3 regions of the Yersinia massiliensis genome follow, and region 2 is predicted to be linked to each of the others. Evidence: predicted binding sites of a transcription regulator. Region 2 holds the regulator's gene; each other region holds the start of a gene.

Region 1 (10,324 bases), 1.8 Mb from region 2:
TGGTGTGTTTTAGCACCAATCCAGTGAGGATAGCGACGACGATGCCGAGTAGATAAAGAGAGAAAACGATACTGGCACCGTCTTGACCAAAGAAAGCGGCAGCAAAGACGGCAAAAATCGCCAGCCGCGCCCCACAGGACATAAAAGGCGCCATCATAATGGTGATCAAACGTTCACGTTGTGCATCCAGTGTTCGTGCGCCCATGATGGAAGGTACATTGCAGCCGAAGCCGACAATGAGCGGCACAAAGGATTTACCCGGTAACCCCAGCGCTTGCATTAATCGGTCCATCACAAAAGCAGCGCGGGCCATATAGCCGGAATCTTCCAAGAACGAGAGGAACAGGTACATCATGCCAATTTGTGGAACAAGTGGCAGTACGGTGTTAATCCCGCCTCCGACACCTTGGGCGAGGAAGATAGTGAGCCATTGAGGGAAATGCAGGGTATAACCCACCCATTGCAGCCCTTGAATAAAGATGGCGGCGGAGCCGATATCAAATATGGGCTGCAACGCACCGCCAATATTGATAGCCAAAACAAACATTAAATACATCACAAACAGGAAGATAGGCACACCCAGCCAGCGATTGAGGATGACTTTATCCAGCGCCAGAGTCAGGCGGTTAGGTTCAGCCTGCTGCGAGTTGCCGACGATATCACAGATGCGAGCAATGCTTTGGTAGCGAGCATCGGCAATCACCAGTTCCGGATCTTCGTGCTGGTTTTCTCGCAGATGAAGTCGTGCTTGTTCAACCTGAGAGGGGGCAATGCCTGCGCGGGCCAGGCTGTAAATGTCGCCTTCCAATATTTGCAGGGCCAGCCAGCGGCGTTGCTGAGTGGGCCAAGATTCAGGCATCGCCTGTACCAACTTTTCCACCTCTGCGAGGAGAACGGGGGGGTAGTTAACCAATGCTCTGAAGGTGGCGGGTTGAAGCGCATCGATACAGGTTTTTAATTCGTTAATGCCCTGACCGCGGGTTGATACCAGTGGAATAACTGGGCAGCCTAATTGCTGAGATAACGCAGAGATATCAATATCGATATGCTGGCTTTTGGCGATATCCAACATATTGAGTGCCACGATGCAGGGGATGCCTAACTCGACCAATTGCAGTGTGAGATAGAGATTACGTTCCAGATTCGCGGCATCAATCACGTTGATCAGTAGGTCGGCTTCGCCACTCAGAATATAGTGGCAAGCAATTTGCTCATCCAATGAAGTCTGTTCTGAGATGGTGGTCAGGGAATAAGTCCCCGGTAAGTCAACCAAAGTGACTTGATGCTGCGCGGTAGTGAAATGCCCCTCTTTGCGCTCAACGGTGACCCCTGCCCAGTTCCCCACGCGCTGACGAGCGCCGGTTAATTGGTTGAAAAGCGTGGTTTTACCCGCATTAGGATTGCCGATCAGGCCGATTGTGAGTGCTTTCATGGTCCAACGTAATATCAATAAATTAAGCTGCAGTAAGGCGTTTTCATCCGCCACAAGTCAGAAAAGATAGCGCGATCACTGGGGATTTAGGGCTGAAGGTCCAGTGTGAGCAAATCTAGATCTTTTTTGCGTACCACCAGGCTGACCCGACGGGTTTCTATCTGAATGGGATCGCCTAAAGGCGCAAGGCGAACAACATTAAATGAAGAACCGGGGAGCATACCCAGTGATAATAGTTTCTGCCGATAGGCTGGACTGATCTCAGGTGAGAAACCTACGATTTTATAGGAACGCTGTGGAATAAGATGCATAGGAGCCTCTTGAATTATCGTTTAATTGGCGTACCAGAGTTCAGGGTAAAGTTCAGAGTAATATTAGTCTAAAAACTAATAGATGAGATAATGATAGTAATAATCATTTTCATATTCAACTAAGGCAAAATACTCAAAAGTAAGTATTAGTAACAATTCTACTCTTAGAATGAATGAGTCTGATGTCTATTTCGTGCTTGTTTTACCACCAAATTAGCGTGATCGCAAATGCGAATGATGAGTTAAATCAGTTAACTGAATGTTTCTATCACGGCCTGCTTGTTCTGTAAAATACGCATAAGTAACATAATCGATTCACTATGATTTGAATCAAATAACATTAGTATTTTTATGAGGGGGGTATCTGGCGGCGTAATTAATTATAAATTAATGGTAATTTTTAATTAATTAATAACTTTGTTAAATAGATTGTTAAATTCAATTCCCTCCTATCACGCATCGTATTATTAATATCACCCTAAAATGAATTTGTTATTTTTTGTGTCTGCGACACCCGTGGTGTTTCGAGGTAAAAAATTCCCCAATATCAGATGGGCATCTAATATTGGGGAGTAAGTCAGTTATTCGATAACCGGTTAATCATCCTGACATTAACCACTAGCGCTTTTTAAATGCGGCTGCCAGTGCATCACTCATGGCACTGTTGCCATTTGAGCTACTCTCGGTACGGCCTTTTGCTGGTGGGCGATGATTTGACTCATTATTACCACGTGGCCGGTTTGCACCACGGTTGTCATTTTGAGTTGTGGTGCGGTTCTCACCACCACGACGTGAACCACTTTCACCCGGCTGCTCATCAAGGCGCATGGTCAGCGCAATACGCTTACGCTGTAAATCAACTTCCATGACTTTCACTTTGACGATGTCACCGGCTTTCACCACTTTATGCGGATCATCGACAAACTTATCTGCTAGAGATGAGATATGGACCAAGCCGTCCTGATGCACGCCGATATCGACAAAGGCACCAAAGTTGGTCACGTTAGTGACGGAACCTTCGAGGATCATACCCAGTGTCAGATCTTCCATCGTTTCAACGCCTTCGGCAAAGGTCGCTGTTTTAAACTCAGGGCGCGGATCTCGGCCTGGCTTTTCCAATTCGCGCAGAATATCGGTAACGGTCGGCACACCAAAACGCTCAGTGGTGAAATCGCGAGCGTTAAGGTTACGCAGTGCCGATGAATTCCCCATTAAATCCTGCAACGCTTGCTCGGTTGCGGCCAAAATGCGCTCGACCACGGGATAGGCTTCTGGATGCACGGTTGAAGCATCCAGCGGGTTATCGCCATGATTGATACGTAAAAAGCCCGCGCACTGCTCAAAGGCTTTTGGCCCCAAGCGGCTGACTTTCAGTAATTGCTCGCGGTTATGGAAGCGGCCATTCTCATCACGCCAGTTCACGATATTTTGCGCCATCATGCGGGTCAAACCGGCGACGCGCGTCAGTAATGGCACAGATGCGGTATTTAAATCCACCCCGACGGCGTTCACACAGTCCTCAACGACGACATCCAGCTTTTTCGCCAGTTGGCTTTGGCTGACATCGTGCTGGTACTGACCGACACCGATAGATTTTGGATCGATTTTAACCAGTTCTGCCAATGGGTCTTGTAAGCGACGAGCAATCGAGACCGCGCCACGGATTGAGACATCCAGATCGGGGAATTCCAATGCTGCCAGTTCAGATGCGGAATAAACCGATGCACCTGCTTCACTGACGATCACTTTTTGTGCGATGACGGCCGGATACTGCTGTTGCAGCTCAGTGAAGAAACGCTCGGTTTCCCGTGATGCAGTACCGTTACCGATAGCCACCAATTCCACCTGATGCTTGATGCACAGAGCGGCGACGGTGGCAGCCGCTTTGGCGGCTTGCCCAGTGTGAGGATAGATGGTGTCATAGGCGACCAGTTTGCCGGTAGCATCTACCACGGCCACTTTCACGCCGGTACGTAACCCTGGATCCAGGCCCATTGTTGCACGCATACCCGCAGGAGCCGCCATCAGCAAATCTTGCATATTACGGGCAAATACATTGATGGCTTCATCTTCTGCCCGCTCGCGCAGGGTACTCATCAATTCGGTTTCCAGATGCATCAGCACCTTGATACGCCAAGTCCAGTTAACCACGGCTTTACGCCAAGCATCGGCTGGGGCGTTATTTAATCGCAAATCCAGATGATTGATGATGATTTGTTCACCCTGACTCTCGCGAGGGGGTTCATCAAACTGAGGATCAGGGTTGAGCGCGAGTTGCAACACGCCTTCATTGCGGCCACGGAACATCGCCAATGCACGGTGAGAAGGAATTTGAGCGATAGGCTCGTGGTGATCAAAGTAATCGCGGAATTTAGCGCCTTCCTGCTCTTTGCCTTCCACCACTTTTGCCACTAGATGTGCTTGTTTCCACAGATATTGGCGCACTTTTGCCAGCAGGGTAGCATCTTCAGCAATGCGCTCCATCAAGATGTAACGTGCGCCATCCAGTGCGGCTTTGGTGTCTGCGACACCTTTCTCCGCGTCAATATAAGCCAGCGCAACCTGTTCAGGGTCTTGTTGCGGGTCTTGCCATAAGCTGTCCGCCAATGGCTCCAGACCGGCTTCAATCGCAATTTGCCCACGGGTGCGGCGCTTTGGTTTATAAGGAAGATAAAGGTCTTCCAACTCAGTCTTACTCATTGTGCCGTTGATGGCACCCGCAAGTTGATCAGTGAGTTTGCCCTGATCCTCGATGGATTTAAGAATGGTTTGGCGGCGGTCTTCGAGTTCACGCAGATAACCCAAACGGCTTTCCAACTGGCGCAATTGGGTATCATCCAACCCGCCGGTAACTTCCTTACGGTACCGCGCAATAAATGGCACGGTATTACCTTCATCTAGCAGGCTAATCGCGGAACTGACTTGCTCCGGTCGGGCCTGTATTTCGCTTGCAATAATGCGGCTCAGTTGTTCATTCATAAGTCTGATATCAGTTCAGTAGTGAATAGGGGAAATGGCAGAGGATAGTTATACGGATTGCCCAGATAAAATGCCAGTCGAGCGGTCATCGAGCTTGAGCTAACGTGAACTTATCGGTAGAAACTTAGGGTATAGTAATGGTCTCTGTGCCAAAGGGATAATTGGATAATTTTATGGCTAAAAGTAACTATATTACCCGTGAAGGCTGGCAAGCCCTGGATCGTGAGCTGCATTATCTGTGGCGAGAAGAGCGGCCAGTGGTCACACAAGCGGTATCCGAAGCTGCTGCCATGGGTGACCGTTCGGAAAATGCCGAATATATCTATGGTAAAAAGCGGCTACGTGAAATTGATCGCCGAGTGCGCTTTTTGACGAAGCGCCTTGAGGTGCTGAAAGTGGTCGATCCCGATCCCCGTCAAGAAGGTAAAGTCTTTTTTGGTGCGTGGGTGCGGGTAGAGAATGAAGCTGAAGAACAGCGTATCTTCCGTTTGGTCGGGCCGGATGAGTTCGATCCCGCCAAAAAATGGATTTCTATCGATTCGCCCGTTGCGCGCGCATTGATTGGTAAACAGGTGGATGATGAAGTCACCGTTCAAACACCCAATGGCGAGGCGACTTACTGGATTTTAGAGATTCGCTATCGCCCATTCGACGAAAGTGTTGATAATTAGGCACAACAATAAGCTTTGTAACAATTTCGACTAGAATGTATACCATAAATCGCTGTCTGTAATACACGTCATACTTCAAGCTGCATAGGCGTTGGCTGCCTCCGTTCATGCCAGTCATCTGCCGAAGCAAGCTCCCGTGAATTCGCTCAGTTGCCGCCTTTTTGCAACGCGAATGATTGAGGGTATGAAGTCAGTATTTCTAACAATGTACAGATTCGGGCAATACGGCCTTTGGGAGTAATAAAATGCAAGAGAATCACAAGATTCTAGTCGTTGATGACGATATGCGCCTACGTGCGCTGTTGGAACGTTATCTAACAGAGCAAGGTTTCCAAGTGCGCAGTGTCGCCAATGCTGAACAGATGGATCGCTTGCTGACCCGTGAGTCTTTCCACCTGATGGTACTTGATCTGATGTTACCGGGTGAAGATGGCCTGTCTATCTGCCGCCGCCTGCGTAGCCAAAGTAACCCAATGCCGATCATTATGGTGACGGCGAAAGGGGAAGAAGTTGACCGTATCGTTGGGCTAGAAATTGGCGCTGACGACTATATTCCGAAGCCATTTAACCCACGTGAATTGCTGGCACGTATCCGCGCTGTCTTACGCCGTCAGGCGAATGAATTGCCGGGCGCACCGTCGCAAGAAGAGGCTGTGATTGCGTTTGGTAAGTTCAAACTGAATCTGGGGACACGTGAGATGTTCCGTGAAGATGAGCCTATGCCACTGACCAGCGGTGAATTTGCTGTGCTGAAAGCCTTGGTGAGCCATCCCCGTGAGCCGTTATCCCGCGATAAGTTGATGAATTTGGCCCGTGGCCGTGAATACAGTGCGATGGAGCGTTCCATTGACGTTCAGATTTCGCGTTTGCGCCGTATGGTGGAAGAAGACCCCGCTCACCCACGTTATATCCAAACCGTATGGGGTTTGGGCTACGTCTTTGTACCGGACGGCAGTAAAGCATGAGACGGTGGCGCTTTTCTCCCCGTAGCTCGTTTGCACGCACCTTATTATTGATTGTGACCTTGCTGTTTGTCAGTCTGGTCACAACCTATTTGGTGGTGCTGAACTTCGCTATTTTGCCGAGCTTGCAGCAGTTCAACAAAGTGTTGGCGTATGAAGTTCGTATGCTGATGACAGACCGGCTGCAACTGGAAGATGGCACGCTACTGGAAGTTCCGCCGGCGTTTCGGCGTGAGATTTACCGTGAATTGGGGATTTCGCTTTATACCAATGCCGCGGCAGAGGAAAGTGGCCTGCGTTGGGCACAGCATTACAAATTTCTCAGTGACCAAATGGCCCAGCAATTGGGTGGGCCAACCGATGTTCGGGTCGAAGTTAACAAAAATTCACCGGTTGTCTGGCTCAAAACGTGGCTGTCACCCGATATTTGGGTGAGGGTACCGTTAACGGAGATCCATCAAGGCGATTTCTCGCCACTGTTCCGTTATACCCTTGCCATTATGTTACTGGCGGTTGGCGGAGCTTGGTTGTTTATCCGTATCCAGAATCGGCCCTTAGTCGAGCTGGAACATGCGGCGTTGCAGGTCGGTAAGGGAATTATCCCGCCGCCATTGCGTGAGTACGGTGCCTCCGAGGTGCGGTCGGTGACGCGAGCGTTTAACCAGATGGCGGCCGGTGTGAAGCTGCTGGCAGATGACCGGACCTTGCTGATGGCGGGGGTGAGCCATGATTTACGCACGCCTTTGACCCGTATTCGTCTGGCAACAGAGATGATGAGTGAAGCCGATGGTTACCTGTCGGAGTCGATCAATAAAGACATTGAAGAGTGCAATGCGATTATTGAGCAGTTCATCGATTATCTGCGAACTGGGCAGGAGATGCCGACAGAACCGAGCGATCTCAATTCAGTACTAGGTGAAGTCATCGCGGCAGAAAGCGGCTACGAGCGAGTCATTGAAACCGATCTCTGTGCGGGTGAGGTGCTGGTGGATATCCACCCACTGTCGATTAAGCGTGCTTTGACGAATATGGTGGTGAATGCCGCTCGCTATGGTAATGGCTGGATAAAAGTGAGCAGCGGCACTGAGCTACAGCGAGCTTGGTTTCAAGTCGAAGACGATGGCCCTGGTATCAAGCCAGAAGAGTTAAAACATCTCTTCCAGCCCTTCGTTCGTGGCGATAGCGCCCGTAGCACCAGCGGTACTGGGCTAGGGTTAGCGATCGTACAACGGATTATTGATGCACACGCCGGTTCATTGGAAATCGGTACCAGTGAGCACGGAGGGTTGAGGATTCGTGCCTATATTCCGTTGCCGCTGGATATGAAAGCTAAGCCACCGGCAGTCGTTTAAACTTTCGCTTGTTTTAACGCGTTCGTTCTTGATTGGCCAACCTAAACGCCACCGATCATCTCAAAAAAATAAGGGCCGAAATATCATTTCGGCCCTTATTTTCTATTAACCTGGCTTAATGCCATTCATCTGACGTCATGCTGTTAATCTAGCGTTGTACTCATTAGATACCGAAAGCAAACTGCATGGTAATTGAACCATCAATATTTGCATTTTCAGTGACTGGACCGCCCATTGTCGTTGTACCCGCGAGTGTTGGGCTAACAACCATATCAGCAGTGAAAATTTTACCGGCTTTTTGCGTGGTGGTCGTTTCAGCCCAACCAAACATATAACCTTGTTGGAAATTAGCTGAACTCACGGTAGTAAACGCGCCTGCAGAACCATTCTTATAGAAAACAAGACTCGAGAGCCCATCAACTTTTGCGTTTTTCATTTCTACAGTATAGAAACCAATTTTTCCTGTGTTGTTGATGTTGCCCAAGCCAAAATACAATGCACTAGAGACATCACTTCTGCTATCGCGACGATTATCTGTTGGCGTTAAATTTAAGTATGTTTCGGCATCACAGGTGGCCACCCAGCTTTTTGTCATTGGTGTCAGGGCGGTAACTGCTGTGCCAGATTTAACTTGGGACGCTGAAATTTTTCCCAAATCATAAACACCCGCATCAGGGGAAATGACAGTACAGGTTGGTACACTCAATTTACCTTTGACCTTTAACTCAGTCGTTGGCGGCGCAGCATGGGCAGCGGTAATGCCTAAAACCAAAGAAGCTAAAACCGTCAGACCAATCAATTGCGTTTTCATGTGTCAGAAATCCAAAATCAAAATGTAGGGTGAAGTGATGGCTCGTCTGTCAGCATGTCGATGTAAACTCTATTTTGAGTTTGACTGAAACATGATCCAGATCAGATTATTTCATTGGGGTGATTAAACCGTAATCAGGCATGAACGTATATCGGAATGGAAGCGGACTTGATGTGAGAATATTCCTACGAAACTTTTATCTTATTAAACCCATTATTATCAATGTGTTAATTGTGAATTTAATGCTCAGAAATTATCTTTTTTGATGAATCCGAGTGACGAAAAAAGTAGGAGGTGGGTATTAGTTTGCCCTACCACCATCGCGAGTCAGTTATCCTCGATATTAGGGCGGAAATTCACGCCTATCAGCATTGGTGGATTCTCTTTTATTTGTGAAAAAAGAATGGCGTTATCAATAAAACCAAAACAAAAATAAGGGCCGAAATAATATTCCGGCCCTTATTTACTATTAATATGTATTCACGATTAACGTGTATTCACTATTAATATATATCCACTATCAATTTATCTTCGCGGTAATTAGATACCGAAAGCGAAATTCATGGTCATGGAACCGTCAAGCTCTGCATCGTCAGTGATTGGACCGCCCATGGTGGTGGTGCCAGCCAAGATTGGGCTAACCGTGATATCAGCCACAAACACTTTACCGGTGCTCTGGGTGTTAGCCGCAGATGACCAACCGGTGCGTAAGCCTGTGGTCAAGCTAGCGGTTGTTGCTGCTGCAAACGTTGATGTTGCAGAAGAGAACAAGTTGGAGGCTTTGCCGTCTACAGTGCCGTTCTTAATCAACGCAGTGTAGTAACCGATTTTACCGGTAGTGTTCACGTTGCCCAGACCGAAGTTAGTGGTGGCAACAGCACTGGCAGATGCTGCGCGGTTATCGACTGGCGTGAAGTTCAGATAAGTATCGGCATCACAGGTCACCGTCCAAGTTTTCGTCATTGGTGTCAGTGGGGTTGTGGCTGTCCCTGATTTGACTAAAGATGAAGACAATTTACCGAAATCATAAACACCTTCATCTGGAGAAGCGACGGTGCAACTTGGAACAGTCAGTGTACCAGTGACTTTCAGTTCAGCCGTTGGTGGTGCGGCGTGTGCTACAGCCATACCCAAAACCAGAGAAGATAAAACAGTCAGACCAATCAGTTGCTTTTTCATGTGTAAGATAACCAAATTTATAATGTAGGGTAAATAAAGATTTGTCTGTCAGCATGTGGATGTAAGCTCTATTTTAAGTTTCATCAAAACATGATCTAGATCAATTTATTTCGTCGGGGGAGATTAAACAATAATCAGGCATGGGCGTATATCGGAATGGAAGTGGACTTGATGTCAGAATATTCTTACGAAATACTTTTTCTAGTAGGGGGAATATATTGGGGAATAGCGTTTAGTGATTTAAAACTCAAGGGCACCATTCTCTGGCAACCCCTGAGCATTAGACGATTATTAACGTGTGACAGGAAGAGCGACTTCCGTTTGCACAAAACCATAGCGGCTCAGTGGCGTGACTTTCACAGATGTCGGTGATGACTTGATCGAGAATTGTTTGCTGGTGCCCGGCATAATATACGGGTTACCCAACGGAACGACTTCATTACTCGGGACTAAAACTACCTGTGGCCCCAGACGAACAACATGTTTACCTGGATTTTTAATCGTCAAATTATTCCCTGATACGGAGAAAACCAGCTCCTCCCAAGGATTTTTAATTTGTGGCACTGCGCTCGGCTGAATAAGAAAACCGATTTCCTGACGGATAGGCATGACGGTGGCATTACCAGA
Region 2 (10,324 bases):
GCTATGATGCCTTGTTGGGTATTCGAGCGGTCGTCCAAGGCGAATGGCTCAATATCGAAGTCTGGGATAATGGCTCTGGCGTCGCGGTGGGGCAAGAGCAGCTAATTTTTGATAAATTCTCTCGCGGTAACAAAGAGTCAGCGATCCCCGGTGTGGGTTTAGGACTGGCCATTTGCCGTGCCATCATTGATGTACACGGCGGGCGTATTTGGGTTGAGAAAAACGCAGAGGGGGGGGCCAGCTTCCACTTTACCTTGCCGTTGGAAGCCGCGCCGGATATTGATGCTGATAATGTTGATATCGAGTACATTGATACAACAAAGAATGAGAAATAAGACAGCCTAATGATCGTAGGCGAAAGGAGTAGCTATCACCCCGACGAATATCCTTATCGTTGAAGACGAAAAAGAGATCCGCCGCTTTGTGCGTATAGCGCTGGAGGGCGAGGGCTGGCGAGTATTTGAGAGCGATACTCTTCAACGAGGCTTGATTGAAGCGGGTACGCGTAAACCGGATCTGATCATTTTAGATTTGGGCCTACCCGATGGTGATGGCCTAACTTACATTCAGGATCTTCGTCAGTGGAGCGCGATTCCGATTATCGTGCTATCGGCTCGTAGCAATGAAGAAGACAAGGTTCTGGCACTGGATGCGGGGGCGGATGACTATTTAAGTAAACCCTTTGGCATTAGCGAATTATTGGCCCGTGTGCGAGTGGCATTACGCCGTCACAGTAGTGGCAGCCAAGAAAGCCCATTGGTCAATTTTGCCGATATCAGCGTGGATTTGATTAACCGCCAAGTCACCCGTTCTGGTGAAAGTTTGCACCTCACTCCCATTGAGTTTCGCTTACTCTCCGCATTGATAGCCAATGCGGGTAAGGTGATAACACAACGCCAGTTACTCACCCAAGTCTGGGGACCCAATTATGTTGAACACAGCCATTATTTGCGCATTTACATGGGCCATTTACGCCAGAAATTAGAAACAGATCCCACTCGCCCCAAACATCTATTGACTGAAACAGGTGTTGGCTATCGATTCATTTTTTAGGTAGGCAAAGGGGATCTCAGCGCGTAACATCGTATTTTTATTGTAGAAATGGATTTATCGTGATGAGTACATGGCTAATTTACGCCCTGCTGTCTGCCCTCACCGCCTCTCTGGTGGCCATTTTCGGTAAGATTGGTCTGCAACATTTGGATGCCAATACGGCCACTGCTGTACGTGCTGTGGTCATGGCACTGTTTCTCGTCGGTGTGGTGGTGGTTCAGGGGAAATTTAATCTGGTTGGCGCGGTGCTGGCAGATAAGAAAGCCCTCTTGTTTGTGGTGCTGAGTGGCGTTGCTGGGGCATTATCTTGGCTGTTCTATTTTATGGCCATCAAGAACGGCAATGTTTCGCAGGTCGCCCCCATTGATAAGCTTAGCGTCGTTTTCGCCGTGATATTGGCCTTTATCCTTTTCGGCGAGAAGATTTCGCTGGTGGCGGGATTGGGCGTCGCCTTAATTACCGCCGGTGCGTTGATGGTGGCATTAGGCTGATTTTCGTGAATTGAGCACAACAAAAAAGGCAGCACATAGGCTGCCTTTCAATCACATAGCTATTGCTGATTATTTAGCGCCAGCCAGCACATCACTGACAATATCGACCGCTTCCCGCTCTATCTTTTCGCGATGCTCTGCGCCAAGGAAACTTTCACAGTAAATTTTATACGCTTCTTCCGTGCCTGATGGACGAGCAGCGAACCAACCGTTATCCGTCATCACCTTCAACCCACCAATTGATGCACCATTACCCGGTGCGGTGGTTAAACGTGCAGTGATTGGGTCACCCGCCAGCATACTCGCACTCACCATTTCAGGTGACAACTTAGACAGGGCATTCTTCTGTGCTTGCGTTGCCGGAGCCTGAATACGGTTATAACTTGGCGCACCAAAACGTTGTGCTAAATCATCGTAATGATGTTGTGGGTTCTTGCCAGTCACAGCGGTGATTTCTGCCGCCAACAGACACATGATGATGCCGTCTTTGTCGGTCGACCAAGGAGTGCCGTTAAAGCGCAAGAAAGAGGCCCCTGCACTCTCTTCACCACCAAAACCAAAGCTCCCATCGTGCAACCCATCGACAAACCATTTGAAACCAACGGGCACTTCGACCAGCTTACGGCCCAGATCTGCCACCACTCGGTCAATCATCGCACTGGACACCAGCGTTTTACCCACCGCCACATCAGCGCCCCATTGAGGACGATTTTGGAACAGGTAATTAATTGATACCGCGAGATAATGATTTGGATTCATCAAGCCGGCTGGGGTCACAATGCCATGACGGTCGTAATCAGGATCATTGGCAAAGGCTAAATCAAATTTATCACGCAGTGCCAACAGACCGGCCATCGCTGATTCTGACGAGCAATCCATGCGGATCACACCATCGTGATCAAGATGCATAAAACGGAAGGTTTGATCGATAGAATCATTAACTAGCGTCAAGTCCAACTTATAGTGCTCACCGATGCGTTGCCAGTAAGCAATACCTGAGCCCCCCAAGGGATCAACACCTAACTTCAAACCTGCACGTTGAATCGCGGGGATATCGACCACATCGACCAACCCTTCAACATACGGCTGAATCAAATCTTGCTCACGCAGATGGTTACCGCGCCACGCTTTATCCAGCGTTTGACGCTTAACACCGTCTAGCTTCAAAGCAAGCAGCTGATTAGCGCGTTTTTCGATGACGGAGGTCAGATTGGTATCGGCTGGGCCGCCATTCGGTGGATTATATTTGATACCACCATCTTCGGGCGGATTGTGGGACGGTGTGATAACAATGCCGTCCGCCAAGGTATTACCCTTAACGTTATGGCACAAAATGGCATGCGAAATAGCGGGCGTAGGAGTGAAACCGTTGTCTTGCTGCACCACAACATCGACACCATTTGCCGTCAGCACTTCCAATACCGAAATAAACGCCGGTTCAGATAATGCGTGGGTATCTTTACCCACATAACACGGACCCGTAATGCCGTGTTGGTGACGAACTTCGGCTATTGCCTGTGCGATAGCCAGAATGTGTGCTTCATTAAAACTGTGGCGTACTGCACTGCCACGATGCCCAGAAGTGCCAAACTTGACGGCATGGGCTGGGTTTTCTGCATCCGGCTGCAACACATAGTATTGCGAGGTCAACTGAGCAACATTAATCAAATCGCTTTGCTGAGCCGCTTGCCCAGCACGAGGGTGGTTAGCCACAATCACTACTCCCTATATACCCGTTATCTTTCGAAGTGCAGAATATGTTAGCCGCAATCATTCACAGCCCGTCTGTATTTTGAAATCTATCAAGTATAGTTTCAACGAAATTAGATAGTTCCACACACTTTATCAGCCAAATCTTGTGGGAACTGCATAGCCAACATGATGTGTTGCACCATGCTGCGTTTACGCTCGGTATTGGTATTGGTGATTACCCAGTATGGTGTACCAGGAACATGTTTGGGTTTGGTATGCGTCCCATTTTGCAATAATGTTTGCTGATCACCGGCAAAATAAACCCGAGTACGGCCATGTAATGATTCTGTCGCCTCAGAAAATGCCTGAGCATCTAGGGTATAGAGTGTTGATAGCACTAGCATAAAGCGGTTAACCGCTCGGCTTTGCTCGGCATACTCATCGGACAGCAGTAATTCGCGCACAGCACGAACCCGATCCCGTGGTGCTGGTGCGACCGCCACTTTCACCCCATCATGGCTAGCTGTTGAGCTAACAACCGGCTGGCCCGCAGTAAACTTCAGCATACGTCGCAAAATATCAGACGCGCTCTCACCAATGTGTTGCGTGTGACTGGCAATATAGCGATAAAGCTCTTCGTCGAGTTCAATAGTTTTCATCATTATCCAGTACAGTTTTCAACTTTCTTATGCATATCGGGGGATTATAAAGTTAAAGCACGCTGACGAGTACCTTTATCATGGCTTTAGCGGGATAATAATCCGTACCTCCCACCGTCACTCAAGACTCTACCTGTTCTGCCCAATATCGATCTGATAAAACATCGCTTGATAAATCATGATCTGATAAACAGTGACCTGATAAAACGCCTGCGCAGCATACCTTCGCTTAATCATGATACCCTAACCAGAATATCTCTTAGCATGAACTTCGCCATGAAATTAAACTTCCGCTTACAAAACGCACTTTCTTCCACGCCATCGTTGCCCATTATTTTGATCCATGGATTATTTGGTAACTTAGATAATCTGGGAGTCCTAGCCCGCGATCTACAAAAAGACCATAACGTGATCGCGGTTGATTTGCGCGACCACGGCTTATCGCCCCGTTCTCCACAAGTGAATTACGCGGATATGGCGCAAGACCTGCTGGAATTAATGGATCAGCTCGCGATAGAGAAAGCCGTTATTATCGGCCATTCGATGGGGGGGAAAGTGGCCATGGCATTGACAGCCATTGCCCCAGACCGCATTGAGAAAGTGGTCGCGATTGATGTGGCCCCAGTTAATTATCAAGTACGCCGCCATGACCAAATATTTACAGCGCTCAATGCGGTCAGTGCTGCTGGGGTGACCCAGCGGCAGGAAGCGGCTCAATTGATGCGCGAATCCATCAAAGAAGAAGGTGTGATTCAATTCTTGCTGAAGTCATTCCAAAACGGCGAATGGCGCTTTAATGTGCCAGCACTGTGGGACCAATACGAGAATATTGTCGGCTGGCAGCCCATTCCTCCTTGGCCCCACCCTATCTTGTTTATTCGTGGTGAGTTATCACCCTATATTCAGGACGCACATCGCGATGAAATTGCCCGCCAGTTCCCACAAGCTCGTGCCCATGTCGTCTCTGGCACCGGTCATTGGGTGCATGCTGAAAAACCGGATTCAGTCTTACGGGCTATCCATCGCTTCATAGATGAAGACCTGACAAGTACGAAAACGAGCTGAATAAAAAAAACACAGCTCGCCACTGTTGTTGATTAAAAAGTATACCCTGGGGAAAAGAAATGTATTTCCTGTGGAAAAATTGTGCAAAAAAGAACGAATTAGCCCAATCTAACCGCAGTAAAGCATTGTCGTTGCTCGGTTGGCTGGGGTATTATGGCGCGCTATAAATTTGCTGCGCCGTTTGGTAGCAAATGCAAATTCAGGCTGTTGCTTCATACCCGATTAATGGGCAATTGGCGTTGCCGCCAGTGAGCGAGTCCCGCAAACATCGCAACAACGTCTAATGAGTGGGGCATCAATCTGAAACGTGTAAACCGAATCATCTGGAAAGGCTATATGACGCTTTCTGATGTCAATCCCTTGTAGTACCGCTACCTATGGCAAAAGAACAAACGGACCGCACAACGCTGGATCTGTTCGCAGATGAACGTCGCCCTGGGCGCCCAAAAACCAACCCATTATCTCGTGATGAACAGCTTAGAATTAATAAGCGAAATCAACTACAGCGCGATAAAGTACGTGGCTTACGCCGCGTGGAATTGAAGATTAATGCTGACGCCGTCGATGTGCTCAACAGCCTTGCTGAGCAGCGTAACATCAGCCGCAGTGAACTGATTGAACAAATGTTGCTTGCTCAATTAGCCCACGATCAAGACAGATTTTAATCCTCTCGGTGACCACGATGGCGTGGCGTAATCCTTTACGCCACGCCGCCATTTATTGTTCCCTTACCTATTGAACCCCAATGTATTTAACCCAATCTATGCCCACACAGTTGAAGCCATAGAGGCGTTCGCGGTTCTCCCTCACTCCCGCCCCTAAAGCACCAACGGTATTTGGCTGCTGTTTGACTAGAACGTTTCCCAGTTGGCATTACTGTCCACTTTAGCGGCGACAGGGGCGACTTTTAGCGGATTCGTTCTCACTTTAACCACCGTGTTTGCCCGCTCATCATCTGAGCGCAATTTAAATACCGCGACAGCACGGTTTAATTGCGTCGCCTGTTCTTCCAATGAGGCTGCAGCACGAGACGCTTCTTGCACCAACGCGGCATTTTGCTGGGTCACGCTATCCATTTCAGCGACCGCCTGCCCGACTTGGCTGATACCTTTACTTTGTTCATCAGAAGCCGAAGCAATCTCACCCATTAAATCAGTGACATTCGTGATAGCGCGGACAATTTCATCCATGGTCGTGCCAGCACTCTCCACCAATGCCGAACCGCTTTTGACTCGGTTTACGGACTCGGTGATTAAGCCATCGATCTCTTTCGCCGCTTGCGCACTGCGCTGCGCGAGGTTACGCACTTCACTGGCAACCACCGCAAAACCACGCCCTTGCTCACCCGCTCTGGCGGCTTCAACCGCCGCGTTCAACGCCAAAATATTGGTTTGGAAAGCAATACTGTTAATCACCGTTGTGATATCCGCAATTTTGCGCGAACTGGCCGAGATATCATCCATGGTGTGAATGACATCAGCCACCAGCGCACCGCCTTTTTTCGCCGTGGTGGAGGCATTCGCCGCCAGTTGGCTAGCATGATGTGCATTATCCGCATTGTGTTTCACTGTGGCGGTTAACTGCTCCATACTGGCGGCTGTCTCTTCCAGCGCAGCGGCCTGCTGTTCGGTGCGAGAGGATAAATCAGTATTGCCGGCAGAGATTTCAGCCGCACCATGATAAATCCCATCAGTACTGCTACGAATAGCCTCAACGGTATTGACCAAACTGGTTTGCACATCACGTAATAGTGGGAAAAGCTGTCCAACACAGTTGCGACCAAAATCAGCAATAGGCTGCCCTAACTGACCGGAGGCAATAACCCGAAAATGCTCACGAATATCATCCAGCGGGCGGACTAAATTCACTAATAAATAGCGGTCGGTCGCCAGTAAAATCACTAAACCAGCCACCAAGGCAGAGATAAGCGTGATGCTGCTGATTTTTGTGAGCTGCGAGAATTGCTCTTTTGCGACGCCAATGGCTTGCGAGGCTGCCTGATTAAAATTCTCGGCAACGGTGCCATATTGGCGGCTCAATGCGGGGACTGTTTTTTTCGCTAACTCTTGATAAGCAGCTGTATTGTTATCCATCGCAGCTTGATAAAGCGGTGTCACCCCCTGATCAATCAATCCGCTCCATCCCTCGATCACCCCTGTGACTAACGCAGGATCAATCTGCGCATGATCGATGGCTTTAAATTCTGCGAGTTTCTTCTTCAAATTCTCTAAGGCGACATTCGACGATTTAAGTTCTTTGTCCGCGTCCGCCATGTTGCCACTTTGGCGATAATCGACCGAACGCGCCAAACGCGTCACCATACGGAAATATTGATCTGTCCCCTGATTGACTAAATTCATGTTTTCAACCAAGACACTGTTCGCATTAGACGATTGTGTCAGTTGGTTCAGTGACAGCAGCGTATAGGCAGAGACGCCGCCCCAAAGCAGGCAAAAGGCGCCAAGCACCCAAAGTAACGCTGCTCTGATAGTAATATTTTTTAAAAACTGCATGTTCGTTCCCCTTATAAATCGGATGATGACCGATAGAGACTCTGGTGTAATTTGATGACCGAAAAGCAATAAAGGACGTTCCATACAGCTAACGACAACTCCTTCCCCGGCAAATTTTTAACTGCCGGTTTCCCCTGGCACCGCAATTTGCAACCTTTCGGTTACATAACGGTTATCGGCAAGAGGGTTATAAGATTGAGCAACTCACAAAAATTTAATATCGCATGAACTTGATACTGGTCTGACAGAGTTTTCTGGCATTATGCCGCCCTATGAAATGTGTTATATTATTCGGCATAAACCGCGATAATCTGCATAACTAATTGAATTTATAAGGTATTAAGTTATATGGCAACTGTAGGCATTTTCTTTGGCAGCGATACTGGCAATACCGAAAACATTGCCAAGATGATCCAAAAGCAACTGGGCAAAGAGGTTGCTGAGGTTCATGACATTGCCAAAAGCAGCAAAGAAGACTTAGAAGCCTTCGATATCCTGCTGATCGGTATCCCAACTTGGTATTACGGCGAAGCACAGTGTGACTGGGATGATTTCTTCCCGACACTGGAAGAGATCGATTTCAACGGTAAGCTGGTTGCCTTGTTTGGTTGTGGCGATCAGGAAGACTATGCTGAGTATTTCTGTGATGCGATGGGGACAGTCCGTGACATCATCGAACCACGAGGCGCAGCGATTGTCGGCCACTGGCCAACGGCAGGCTACCACTTTGAAGCCTCTAAAGGCTTGGCTGATGACGATCACTTTATTGGTTTGGCTATCGATGAAGATCGTCAACCGGAGCTGACAAACGAACGTGTTGATGCTTGGGTTAAACAAATCAGTGAAGAGATGAATTTGTCAGAAATCACGGGTTAATTCGCCCTCACGGAAACGCATTGGCATGTGTCACATCGCCTAGCGTTTCCGTTGTCTTTCATCCCTTTCTCACCGCTCTGTTAAGTCACCCACAAATCCGCATCATCATTCATGAGAAATAAAAATTTACCGCTACAAATTTGTAACGTTATCCGTTGCGTATATAGTCTAAAATGATGCTATATCCCCATTCATCAATACACTGCATGATTAATCTTACAAAGTGTGCAATTATATCTTTGTTAACAACCACGGTTTTCATTTGGGGCTAGCAGTTCTATAATGAGACGCAATTGTAATTATTGCGCCACGGATGTCATAGGCTGAACAGCCTTAATTTGAATCGATAGTAACAGGACTGAATCCGCATGACTGACAACAACAAAGCCTTAAAAAACGCTGGCCTTAAAGTAACACTGCCCCGGCTGAAGATTCTGGAAGTGTTGCAAGATCCGGCATGCCATCATGTCAGCGCGGAAGATCTTTATAAAAAGCTGATTGATATCGGTGAGGAAATTGGTCTGGCGACGGTTTACCGCGTATTGAACCAGTTTGATGATGCCGGTATTGTGACCCGCCACAATTTCGAGGGTGGCAAATCAGTCTTTGAATTGACGCAGCAGCACCATCACGATCATCTGATTTGCTTGGATTGTGGCAAAGTGATCGAGTTTAGTAATGAAGCGATTGAAACACTTCAGCGTGAAATTTCTAAACAACACGGTATTAAGCTCACCAATCACAGTCTGTATTTGTACGGCCACTGTGAAACCGGCGATTGCCGTGAAAATGAGTCTGCGCACGATAAAAGATAACATCATGTTATCGCGTTGATCTTAATAAAGATTTTAAGCACTGAATGATATTAAGTTTATTTCACTCAGATAGCGTTAGTGAATGAGTGGGTTAACATAACCCTCAGCAAAATGGCCACCTTTCCCGAACGGTTACCTAGATTAATCTTGGTCGGGATTCAGGTGGTCATTCTTATTTATACCCCTTCCCTCTTTCTCTTTCGTGACCTCTTCGTTGCCGGTTTTGTCTTCTCGCACTGCATTATCATCATGTACTATTTTGCGGGCCAGCTCATTTTTGACAAAAAAAACCCCGGCAAGCCGGGGAAAAAACCATCAACTCAACTTCACTTAAATTTGCTTACCGCAAAATCTGGCAAATAACCATTAACAGTAGACACAGCATTTTGAAACCAATGATCAGGCTTTAACCGGCTCGGCACGACTACTACGCTTGCCATCTGAGCTGGTTGAACGGATCAGCACATCACCGCTGACTTTTGGTTGCACCTTGGCATCATACTGTTGCCAATGTTGGCCACCATCCGTTGAATACTCGATATTCAAACCTGGCAAGGAGATATTTGCCTCCAGTTGACCCGCCACGACTCGCGCACCCGGAACAGGTAAGCGATAAGCGATACCTGCTTTGTCCAGTTTCGCCAATTCACGTTGCCCCATGATATTAGCGAAACGCTGCCAATCGGCGCTCAATGCCTTGGTGTCGACATGATGTGTTTCGCCGCCGATATACTCACGGCCTGCTTGATAATCTTGCTCCCATGGCGCACGGTGCCAAGCACGCTCCGCCAGCGGCAGAACGCGTGGGAAGATCATGTATTCCATTTGCTCATCAGTGCGAACGGTTTCGTTCCATGACTGACCGGAAATGCCGTGTACACCAGGCCAAGGTTTATCACTTTTCGCGCTAAAGTGATTACCATCGCGATCGACAGAGGTTTCGGCATTTTGCGGCATGTTATTTGGCGCAAAACTGAACACTTTAGCTTCATCACTAAAACGGGTCGCCCAGTAGTAACCACGCTCATTGGGGTTAACTTCGTATGGCATATCGAAGTAGACATAATCAGGGTTAGACGCCACCACTTCGTAGCCTTTGTTGGCCCAATCATTGATCGCGTCCGCACCGCCCCAGAACAAGGTGTCCCAGAAGTTGACGC
Region 3 (10,324 bases), 1.6 Mb from region 2:
TCCAACTGGCCGATAAGCCTGAAACGGCCAGCAAGCGATGATATTGCTCTTCATCAAACGGCATGTGCCAAGCAATCCCAATAGCTTCAGCAACGGAAATATCACTGGTGCGGGCTAACAACTCTAACGGATGGCTTTCGCTCACTTTACCGGGGGAAATCACGCGATACAGCCAGCCACAGTGACCGCTTTGCTGCATCAGAACGGATAACTCTTCAATAGCAAAATGGAAATTGAGTTTGTAGCAAGGTGAACGTGGTTGAGTAACCTGAATAAAGGCCTCGCCCCAGCGGTAGATATCCCCCATATGCACATTCTGTTCGGTCATGCCGAGGGTCGAAATATTTTCACCGTAGGCCGGTGGTGAGAAAAGATCGGCTTGTTCAGGAAACTGCTGCGCCCAGTAAGCATAATGCTCTCGTGGATAGTGGCACAACGCACGATCAGGGCCACCATGAAAACGTTTTTCCGCTTGCTCATCCCCCTCTAATCCCAGTGGAGTGAGCATGATCCCGCCTTGGATTTGGCGTTTGCCAATCGCGCTGGGGGAACTGCCGTGATAAGGCTCAATTTTGCCGATATAAACCTGCGGATACTTCATTTGCTCTCCTTGCCTGCGTTCAGAGGGGAGAGCCAGAATACCTGCCTAATAGTGGCGCTGTAAAAGGGAATATGGATAGTTCGAGTACCGCGATGGAGTGAGCAGGAATAAGCGTATTGACTATTCCTGCTCACTAATGCCCCCACTCAAAACATGGCTCAGCCGATCATTAGAATGTTTCCCAATTATCTTGCTGGCTTACGTGGCGAGCATCTGTGCTAGGGCGTAGGGTTGGCGCATGACGTTTCGTTGCTGGTGCGGCGATATTCCCTTGAGTGGCGTTTGTTTCCGCATCTGACAATCGGAACACCGCGACCGCCTGCGCCAATAGAATAGCCTGTTCTGCCAATGAATCAGCAGCAGCGGCAGACTCTTCCACCAAGGCGGCATTTTGTTGCGTCGTGCTGTCCATTTCGGAAATCGCTTGGCTCACTTGTGTGATGCCACGGCTTTGCTCATCAGATGCCGAGGATATTTCAGCCATGATATCGCGCACATGGGTGACAGAGCGGACAATATTCTCCATCGTCTGACCGGCGTTTTGCACCAGTGCAGTCCCTGCATCGACTTGAGAGACAGATTCGCCAATCAACTCTTCGATTTCTTTCGCCGCCTGTGCACTACGTTGAGCCAGATTACGCACTTCGCTGGCAACTACCGCAAACCCCCGGCCTTGTTCGCCAGCCCGCGCGGCTTCAACTGCGGCGTTCAGCGCCAGAATATTGGTCTGGAATGCAATACTGTTAATCACGGTCGTAATTTCAGAAATGCGTTTGGAGCTACCGGAAATATCGTTCATGGTGCGCACAACGTCATTCACCACCTTGCCACCTTGTTGCGCAGTCTGTGATGCCTCTGTTGCTAACTGATTGGCGTGGTGAGCATTATCGGCATTCTGCTTAACAGTGGCGTTCAACTGCTCCATGCTGGCAGCGGTTTCTTCAACGGCAGCGGCTTGTTCTTCAGTACGGGAGGACAAATCAGTATTCCCCGCCGCAATTTCGCCAGAGGCATGAGAAACCTGACTCACACCAATGCGGATGTCATCGATCATGGTGCGCAAGTTTTCATTCATTCGGGCCACCGCATTCATCAACAGACCCAATTCATCAGTCCGATTTGACGTGGTCGCAGCCGTTAAATCGCCGGTAGCGATACGTTCTGCCATGGCCAGCGTGGTGCGTAGTGGCACGGTAATCTGGCGAGTCATCCACCATGAAATCAGCAAACCAAACAGTAAAGCGGCAATGGCTGTCAGGGTTAACTGCAATTGCGCGTTATCAATTTCATCGTGGGTGCCTTGCAGCTCTTGGGTGAACAGATACGTTGCCAGCCGATTCAACTCATTGGCGTTAGCTTCCATCACTTTCCCGGTTTCCAGCTCTTGCTGATAAGCCGGTAAATAGGCCAACACGTTATCTTTGTAGGTGCTGAGGCTCGTTATCACCGGCGCTAATATTTTTTGCTGCTCAGCGGATAACACAGGCATAAACGCATTTGCGGCACTGTTAGCAATATTGATTGATGTCAGAAGCGATGATTCCGATTCTTTATTGCGATCCAGCAATAAGCCACGCGCGTTGTAGCGCACGGTCATCAGTTTCTGATTCATCTCAGCCAGCAGGATTTGCGTGTTGGTATCAGCACCTTCATTAAGCAGGCTTTGCTGTAACTCATTAAGGTTTTTCTGGGTTTCAGAGATATTCCAGCTTTTGCGCACATCGTCTTTATGCGCCACAGCGTTAACAAAATTACGCTGCTGTTGCAGGTATTCATCGACCACATCAGTAATGCTGCTGATGGTCTTACGGTTAAATTCCGACCAGCTAAGTTTTTCACTCTGAACGAGAAGGTCTTTTATATTGTTGATGTGCTGTGAGTTTTCGCCGATATACTTTAGATCATAAGTACGTTCATAGAGTGCACGATTATATTTTGCCTGATTGGCTTCATTATTAATTTTGTAGCTCAGGTCGACTTTGTAAGCATGCTCTTCGATGACGAAAAAGTGATAAGCAGTTGTGCCCGCGATAAGCCCAACCAGCAACAACATCAGGAAAAAGCTTAATCCCAGCTTCTTACCGACTTTCACGTTTTCAAAGTGACTAAAAACTCTGCTCAATGCTGCCATGTTCTTCTCCATTATGCGGTGTCTTTGCTGCAAATTAGTCAGCGTAGGTGAACGGGGGAGGTCTAATTATTAGAAGAGTTGAGAGGTGGGTTGGACGTGGGATCATCTTGGCAAGAGTATTATCCCTAACGTTTTTATGGCTTCATTTCCAGACTCTAGTCCAGATATTCATGCCATAAATACCCATATCCCTCTTGAACAAACTATCGGCAGGCTTTGGTTAAACTTTAACAATAAAAAATGCCAGCAAGAGTCACCTTGCTGGCATTGATTTAATCCCGACTCCCCGCCGTTAAAGGCATGGGAAGAATACGGGTGATATTATTTAGCTTGAGCGAAACGCGCTGCGGCTTCGTCCCAGTTAACCACGTTCCAGAATGCTTTGATGTAGTCTGGGCGACGGTTTTGGAATTTCAGGTAGTAAGCGTGTTCCCACACATCCAGACCGATGATTGGGAAGCCAGATGCGCCAGCAACTGCCTCACCCATCAATGGGCTATCTTGGTTAGCCGTAGAAACGACTGCCAGCTTGCCGTCAGCTTTCAGTACCAGCCACGCCCAGCCTGAGCCGAAACGGGTTGCTGCTGCTTGTTCAAATGTTGCTTTGAAATCATCAACAGATTTGAAGTCACGCTCGATAGCGGCTTTCAGGTCACCTGTCAGGGTAGTACCCAGTTTCAGACCTTTCCAGAACAGGCTGTGGTTAGCATGGCCACCCGCGTTGTTGCGCATAAAGGTGCGCTTTTCTGCAGGAACTTTATCCAAGTCTTGAATCAGTTCTTCAACACTCAGTTTTGCCAGCTCAGGGAAGCTCTCCAACACCGTGTTTGCATTGTTAACATAGGTCTGGTGGTGTTTGGTGTGATGGATTTCCATCGTCTGCTTATCGAAATGGGGTTCTAAAGCATCATAAGCATAAGGCAGGGATGGCAGTGAGTAACTCATAATCATCGTCTCCGTAGGTGTAGGGCGGCGCAAAAAAAGTAAGCACCGCGTAAGCATTCGGATCATTATAGTTAATTAAATGATATTGAAAATGATTATCAATGCCGTACTAATTATGTGGTCTTTCTATTCCATAATACGCTGTGGATGAGTATAGACCGTTGCTCTGCCGGGCTTACTGAAGCCGACCAACGTCAAATTGCAGCGTTCGGCGACCTCAACAGCGAGGGTGGTAGCAGCGGAAACGGCAAATAAAATCTCTGCGCCGCACATAGCGGTTTTCTGCACCATCTCGTAGCTGGCTCGGCTGGATACCAGCACCGCGCCTTGTTGCCACGGCTGTTTAGCACGTATGCCCAGCAATTTATCTAACGCGACATGGCGACCCACATCTTCGCAGCCGCCCAATAACTCACCCTGAGGATTAATCCATGCTGCGGCATGAGTACACCCAGTCAGTTGACCCACCGTTTGTACCTGCTTGAGCTGTGCAAGGGCGCTATCCAATTGATTCAGATTAAAGGTTTGCGTGAAGGGAAGTGGCGTGATGGGGCGGAAGATATCATCCAGTTGCTCTATGCCGCAGACACCACAGCCCGTGCGCCCTGCCATCGCTCGACGGCGTTCTTTTAATCCAGCGAATCGGCGGCTTGATAATTCAATGTTAATTTCTATGCCATTGCAGCCACGGGTGGCATCAATCGCATAGATTTCATGTGGGGTTTGGATAATCCCTTCTGATAGAGAAAATCCCAGCGCGAAAGCCTCCAAATCTTTGGGTGTCGCCATCATCACAACATGGGAAATGCCATTGTAGACCAGCGCTACCGGCACTTCTTCTGCCAGCCAATCCAATTGCGGCTGTGCCATTTGGTGGCGCTGTAGCACGTTAAGTTGTTTTGCACCGCAGATTTCGCTAGCGATGTCATTTCCTGAAGGTTTGATCTGGCTCACTATGCGGTCCTGAAAGTTATAACCCATAATCACAATGTGGTAACATTCACATTAAGAATCGTGTGGCTATATATCGCTATTTAAAGATATGTATCCCACACGGCAAAGCGTGATATCGCGTAAGCGATTTTAGCGCTTCCTATTTCGTTGAGGGAAGCGTGAATTCCAAATTGGTTAATAGCAACTCTATACCCCATCGATTTCAGGATGCAGGACGGCGGCAAACAAGAAAATCTCGATGAACTTGCCTCGGTAAGTGATCGGGATGAACGAGTAAGCCCACCCGCCTGCCACTTGAAAGTTGAAGGGTAAAACAATGTGACGATGAATGAAGGAGAGACCCATGCAGGTCAGCAGAAGGCAGTTCTTTAAGATCTGCGCTGGCGGTATGGCAGGAACCACGGTTGCGGCACTCGGCTTTGCGCCGGCAGTGGCGCTGGCGGAAACGCGCAATTACAAATTGCTGCGCGCCCGTGAAACGCGAAATACCTGCACATATTGCTCTGTCGGTTGTGGGCTGTTGATGTATAGCCTCGGCGACGGCGCGAAAAACGCCAAAGAAAGTATTTTCCACATTGAAGGGGACCCGGATCATCCGGTCAACCGTGGCGCACTTTGCCCGAAAGGTGCGGGGCTGGTGGATTTCATCCACAGTGAAGGCCGCCTGAAATACCCTGAATACCGCGCGCCAGGTTCTGACAAATGGCAGCGAATCACTTGGGATGATGCATTTGACCGCATTGCCAAGCTGATGAAAGAAGACCGGGACGCTAACTTCATTAAGACCAACGATGCTGGCGTGACCGTCAACCGTTGGCTGAGTACCGGTATGCTGTGTGCGTCAGCATCCAGTAACGAAACGGGTTATCTGACCCAGAAATTTAGTCGCGCTCTCGGCATGCTTGCCGTAGACAACCAAGCGCGTGTCTGACACGGACCAACGGTAGCAAGTCTTGCTCCAACATTTGGTCGCGGTGCGATGACCAACCACTGGGTTGACATTAAGAACGCGAATTTAGTTATCGTCATGGGCGGTAATGCGGCAGAAGCGCATCCGGTGGGTTTCCGCTGGGCGATGGAAGCCAAGATCCACAACAATGCTAAGCTGCTGGTGATAGACCCGCGCTTTACCCGAACTGCTTCGGTGGCTGACTTCTATACGCCAATCCGTTCCGGTTCCGATATCGCGTTCCTGTCCGGCGTATTGTTGTACCTGATGACCCACGAAAAAATTAACCGTGAATACGTTGAAGCCTATACCAACGCCAGCTTACTGGTGCGGGAAGACTATACCTTCGAAGACGGTTTATTCAGCGGTTATGACGCCGATGCGCGCAAATACGACAAAACCAGCTGGAATTATCAGTTGGACGAGAACGGCTTTGCCAAACGAGACGTCACCCTGCAAGACCCTCGCTGTGTATGGAACCTGCTCAAAGAGCACGTCAGCCGTTATACGCCTGATGTGGTCTCCAGCATCTGTGGTACGCCGAAAGAGGACTTCTTGCAGGTTTGCGAATACCTCGCTGAAACCAGCGCACCCAATAAAACCGCTACGTTCCTGTATGCCTTAGGCTGGACACAGCACTCCATCGGCGCACAGAACATCCGCACCATGGCCATGATTCAGCTGTTGTTGGGCAATATGGGGATGGCAGGCGGCGGCATTAACGCCTTGCGCGGCCACTCCAATATTCAGGGGTTAACTGACCTTGGCCTGCTGTCACAAAGCTTGCCGGGATACCTGAACCTGCCGTCAGAAAAACAGCCGGATATTGAGACTTACCTGAAGGCGAATACGCCGAAAACCCTGTTACCGGGGCAGGTGAACTATTGGGGTAATTACCCGAAATTCTTCGTCAGTCTGATGAAGAGTTTCTATGGTGATAACGCCCAGAAGGAAAACGGTTGGGGTTACGACTGGTTGCCGAAGTGGGATAAAGGCTACGACGTCTTGCAGTATTTCGAAATGATGTCGCAGGGCAAAGTGAATGGCTATATCTGCCAAGGCTTTAACCCGTTGGCCTCGTTCCCGAACAAAAACAAAGTGGCGGCTTCCCTGTCGAAACTGAAGTTCCTGATAACGATTGATCCGCTCAATACGGAAACCGCGAACTTCTGGCAAAACCACGGCGAATTTAACGATGTCGATCCATCGAAAATTCAAACGGAAGTGTTCCGCTTGCCATCCAGCTGCTTTGCAGAAGAGAACGGCTCTATCGTTAACTCCAGTCGCTGGCTGCAATGGCACTGGAAAGGCGCAGATGCCCCAGGGCAAGCGCTGAACGATGGTGCCATTCTGGCGGGTATCTTTAGCCGCCTGCGCGAGATGTACCGCCGCGAAGGGGGTGCAGTGCCAGAACAAGTGCTCAATATGACTTGGGATTACCTGACACCGGATAACCCAGAGCCAGAAGAAGTGGCGATGGAGAGCAATGGTCGCGCGCTGGCTGATATCACCGATGCTGATGGCAAAGTGCTGGTCAAGAAAGGCGAACAGCTGAGTACCTTCGCACACCTGCGTGATGACGGCACCACCGCGAGTGGTTGCTGGATCTTTGCCGGTAGCTGGACGCCAGCCGGTAATCAGATGGCACGCCGTGATAACGCCGATCCATCAGGCTTAGGCAACACGCTAGGTTGGGCATGGGCATGGCCACTTAACCGCCGCATTCTGTACAACCGTGCGTCTGCTGACCCACAAGGTAAACCTTGGGATCCGAAACGCACGCTGTTGGAGTGGGACGGTGCCAAGTGGACCGGCATTGATATCCCTGACTACAGCGCAGCCGCGCCAGACAGTGATGTGGGGCCGTTTATCATGCAGCCTGAAGGGATGGGCCGCCTGTTTGCCATCGACAAAATGGCGGAAGGGCCGTTCCCTGAGCACTACGAGCCATTCGAAACGCCGCTGGGAACTAACCCGCTGCACCCGAATGTGGTTTCCAACCCGGCCGCTCGCGTCTTTAAAGACGATTTGGCCGCGATGGGATCGCATGAGCAATTCCCGTATGTCGGTACGACGTATCGCTTGACCGAGCATTTCCATTACTGGACCAAGCATGCGTTGCTCAATGCCATCGCTCAGCCGGAACAGTTTATCGAAATTGGCGAAAAACTGGCGGCGAAGAAAGGCATCAAGCAGGGCGATACCGTGAAAGTCAGCTCTAACCGTGGCTATATCAAAGCCAAGGCAGTCGTGACTAAGCGTATTCGCACGCTGAATGTCCACGGACAGGAAGTGGACACCATCGGTATCCCGATTCACTGGGGCTTCGAGGGTGTGGCGAGAAAAGGCTTCCTGGCTAACACACTGACGCCGTTTGTCGGTGATGCCAATACGCAGACGCCAGAGTTCAAGGCGTTCTTGGTCAACGTGGAAAAGGTGTAACGGAGAGAACCTATGTCACTGCAAACACAAGACATTATCCGGCGCTCCGGCACCAACTCCCTTACGCCGCCGCCACAGGATCGTAACCATCAAGAAGAGGTGGCGAAGCTTATCGACGTCACCACCTGTATCGGCTGTAAAGCCTGTCAGGTGGCCTGTTCGGAGTGGAACGATATCCGTGATGAAGTGGGTCATAACGTCGGGGTGTACGATAACCCCGCCGATTTGACCGCGAAATCATGGACGGTCATGCGTTTCTCTGAAGTTGAAGACGAAGAGAGCGGCAAGCTGGAGTGGCTCATCCGTAAGGATGGCTGCATGCACTGTGCTGATCCGGGCTGCCTGAAGGCATGCCCGTCGGAAGGGGCTATCATTCAATATGCGAATGGCATCGTCGATTTCCAATCAGAACATTGTATTGGTTGTGGCTACTGCATCGCCGGTTGCCCGTTCGATGTGCCGCGCATGAACAAAGACGACAATCGGGTGTACAAATGTACCCTGTGCGTCGACCGTGTGGGTGTGGGCCAAGAACCTGCTTGCGTGAAGACCTGCCCGACGGGCGCGATTCACTTTGGCACCAAAGAGTCGATGAAAGAAGTGGCGGCTGGCCGAGTCGAAGAACTGAAAACGCGTGGCTTTGAAAACGCAGGGTTATATGACCCTGCGGGCGTGGGTGGTACGCACGTGATGTATGTCCTGCATCATGCGGATAAGCCTCAGCTCTATCATGGCTTGCCAGAAAACCCAACCATTAGCCCAACTGTCACCTTCTGGAAGGGCATCTGGAAACCGCTGGCAGCGGTCGGCTTTGCTGCCACCTTTGCCGCCAGTATCTTCCACTACGTGGGAGTCGGTCCGAATCGGGTTGAGGAAGAAGAAGAGGACGAAGGCGATAAGCCAGACGCCACACCTTCTGACACGACCGACAAGGCACCAGAGCAGACCACCGCGGAGCATGCTGACGACGGGGAGACACGCAAATGAAAAAAGAAAAACGGATCCAGCGCTACAGTGCGCCGGAGCGTATCAACCACTGGATCGTCGCCTTCTGCTTTATGTTGGCAGCGATCAGTGGACTGGGGTTCTTCTTCCCGTCATTTAACTGGCTGATGAATATTTTTGGTACGCCACAATTGGCGCGCATCCTTCACCCCTTCACGGGGGTGATTATGTTCGCCGCGTTCCTCATCATGTTTTTCCGCTACTGGAAACACAACCTGATTAACAGGGAAGATCTGGAGTGGGCTAAAAATATCCATAAAATCGCCATGAATGAGGAAGTCGGCGACACGGGGCGCTATAATTTTGGGCAGAAATGCGTCTTCTGGGCTGCTATTATCAGTCTGGTACTGCTGCTGCTCAGTGGCGTAGTGATTTGGCGGCCTTACTTTGCGCCTTCATTCCCGATCCCGCTGATTCGTCTGGCGCTGTTGGTGCATTCGCTGGCGGCGGTGGGCTTGATTCTCGTGATTATGGTGCATATTTACGCGGCCCTGTGGGTGAAGGGCACCATTACTGCGATGGTGGAAGGTTGGGTACCAGCGGCATGGGCGAAAAAACATCATCCTCGCTGGTATCGTGAGGTGAATGCCAAACGGCAACTTCAGAAAAAACAGGAAGAGAAACCCTGATGAGTATTCGCATTGTCCCTAAAGATCAACTGGGCAAACAAAGCGAAAGAGGTACGACGGCGGGGAATATCCCGCCGTTACTTTTCGCGAATTTAAAAAGCCTGTATACCCGGCGCACCGAACGTTTACAGCAGCTCGCGTTGGATAATCCGCTGTCTGATTATCTGGATTTCGCGGCGAAAATTACCCAAGCACAGCAAAAAGCGTTGTATGACTATCCGTTAGTGTTGGACATGAAAGCTGAGCTGGAACAATCGGCGGCCAGCGGTAAACCGCCACTGGATGTCAGCGTCTTTCCACGTACGGAACATTGGCGCACGCTGCTGTCCGCGTTGATTGCTGAGCTGCGCCCCGATGCCCCTGATCATATTCTGGCGGTGCTGGATAATCTGGAAAAAGCGTCAGTCAATGAGCTGGAACTTTATGCCGATGCGCTGCTAAATCGCGAATTTGGCCAGATCGGCAGCGAAAAAGCGCCATTTATCTGGGCCGCGTTGTCCTTGTACTGGGCGCAGATGGCGAGCCAAATCCCCGGCAAAGCCCGCGCGGAATATGGCGAGCATCGTCAGTTTTGCCCCGTGTGCGGCAGCATTCCGGTGTCCAGTGTGGTCCATATCGGCACGAATAATGGCTTGCGTTATTTGCACTGTAATTTGTGTGAAAGCGAG

The links. The regulator Fur, encoded in region 2, represses iron uptake genes when iron is present. The targets are predictions, from matches to a motif close to ATAATAATGAGAACNACTATCAA.
Region 1: feoA (ferrous iron transporter A) is a predicted target of Fur. The motif match lies at 1,834-1,856, and genes of this name have one in related genera.
Region 3: sodA (superoxide dismutase [Mn]) is a predicted target of Fur. The motif match lies at 3,757-3,779, and genes of this name have one in related genera.

The regions. Positions count from the first base shown of each region.
Region 1 covers NZ_CP028487.1:190,895-201,218, forward strand. The annotation lists gene feoB (Fe(2+) transporter permease subunit FeoB) at 1-1,432, opposite strand, end outside; gene feoA (ferrous iron transporter A) at 1,519-1,743, opposite strand; gene DA391_RS00800 (Tex family protein) at 2,362-4,722, opposite strand; gene greB (transcription elongation factor GreB) at 4,896-5,393, shown strand; gene ompR (osmolarity response regulator transcription factor OmpR) at 5,639-6,358, shown strand; gene envZ (two-component system sensor histidine kinase EnvZ) at 6,355-7,707, shown strand; gene DA391_RS00820 (DUF1120 domain-containing protein) at 7,871-8,518, opposite strand; gene DA391_RS00825 (DUF1120 domain-containing protein) at 9,059-9,697, opposite strand; gene DA391_RS00830 (fimbria/pilus chaperone family protein) at 9,989-10,324, opposite strand, start outside.
Region 2 covers NZ_CP028487.1:3,382,213-3,392,536, forward strand. The annotation lists gene kdpD (two-component system sensor histidine kinase KdpD) at 1-335, shown strand, start outside; gene kdpE (two-component system response regulator KdpE) at 370-1,053, shown strand; gene DA391_RS15710 (EamA family transporter) at 1,116-1,544, shown strand; gene pgm (phosphoglucomutase (alpha-D-glucose-1,6-bisphosphate-dependent)) at 1,614-3,257, opposite strand; gene seqA (replication initiation negative regulator SeqA) at 3,368-3,895, opposite strand; gene ybfF (esterase) at 4,172-4,960, shown strand; gene ybfE (LexA regulated protein) at 5,338-5,625, shown strand; gene DA391_RS15735 (methyl-accepting chemotaxis protein) at 5,812-7,473, opposite strand; gene fldA (flavodoxin FldA) at 7,822-8,349, shown strand; gene fur (ferric iron uptake transcriptional regulator) at 8,718-9,164, shown strand; gene DA391_RS15750 (hypothetical protein) at 9,243-9,527, shown strand; gene DA391_RS15755 (beta-N-acetylhexosaminidase) at 9,564-10,324, opposite strand, start outside.
Region 3 covers NZ_CP028487.1:37,458-47,781, reverse strand. The annotation lists gene yiiM (6-hydroxyaminopurine reductase) at 1-601, opposite strand, end outside; gene DA391_RS00195 (methyl-accepting chemotaxis protein) at 771-2,732, opposite strand; gene sodA (superoxide dismutase [Mn]) at 3,054-3,677, opposite strand; gene fdhD (formate dehydrogenase accessory sulfurtransferase FdhD) at 3,804-4,658, opposite strand; gene fdnG (formate dehydrogenase-N subunit alpha) at 4,975-8,022, shown strand; gene fdxH (formate dehydrogenase subunit beta) at 8,035-9,009, shown strand; gene fdoI (formate dehydrogenase cytochrome b556 subunit) at 9,006-9,656, shown strand; gene fdhE (formate dehydrogenase accessory protein FdhE) at 9,656-10,324, shown strand, end outside.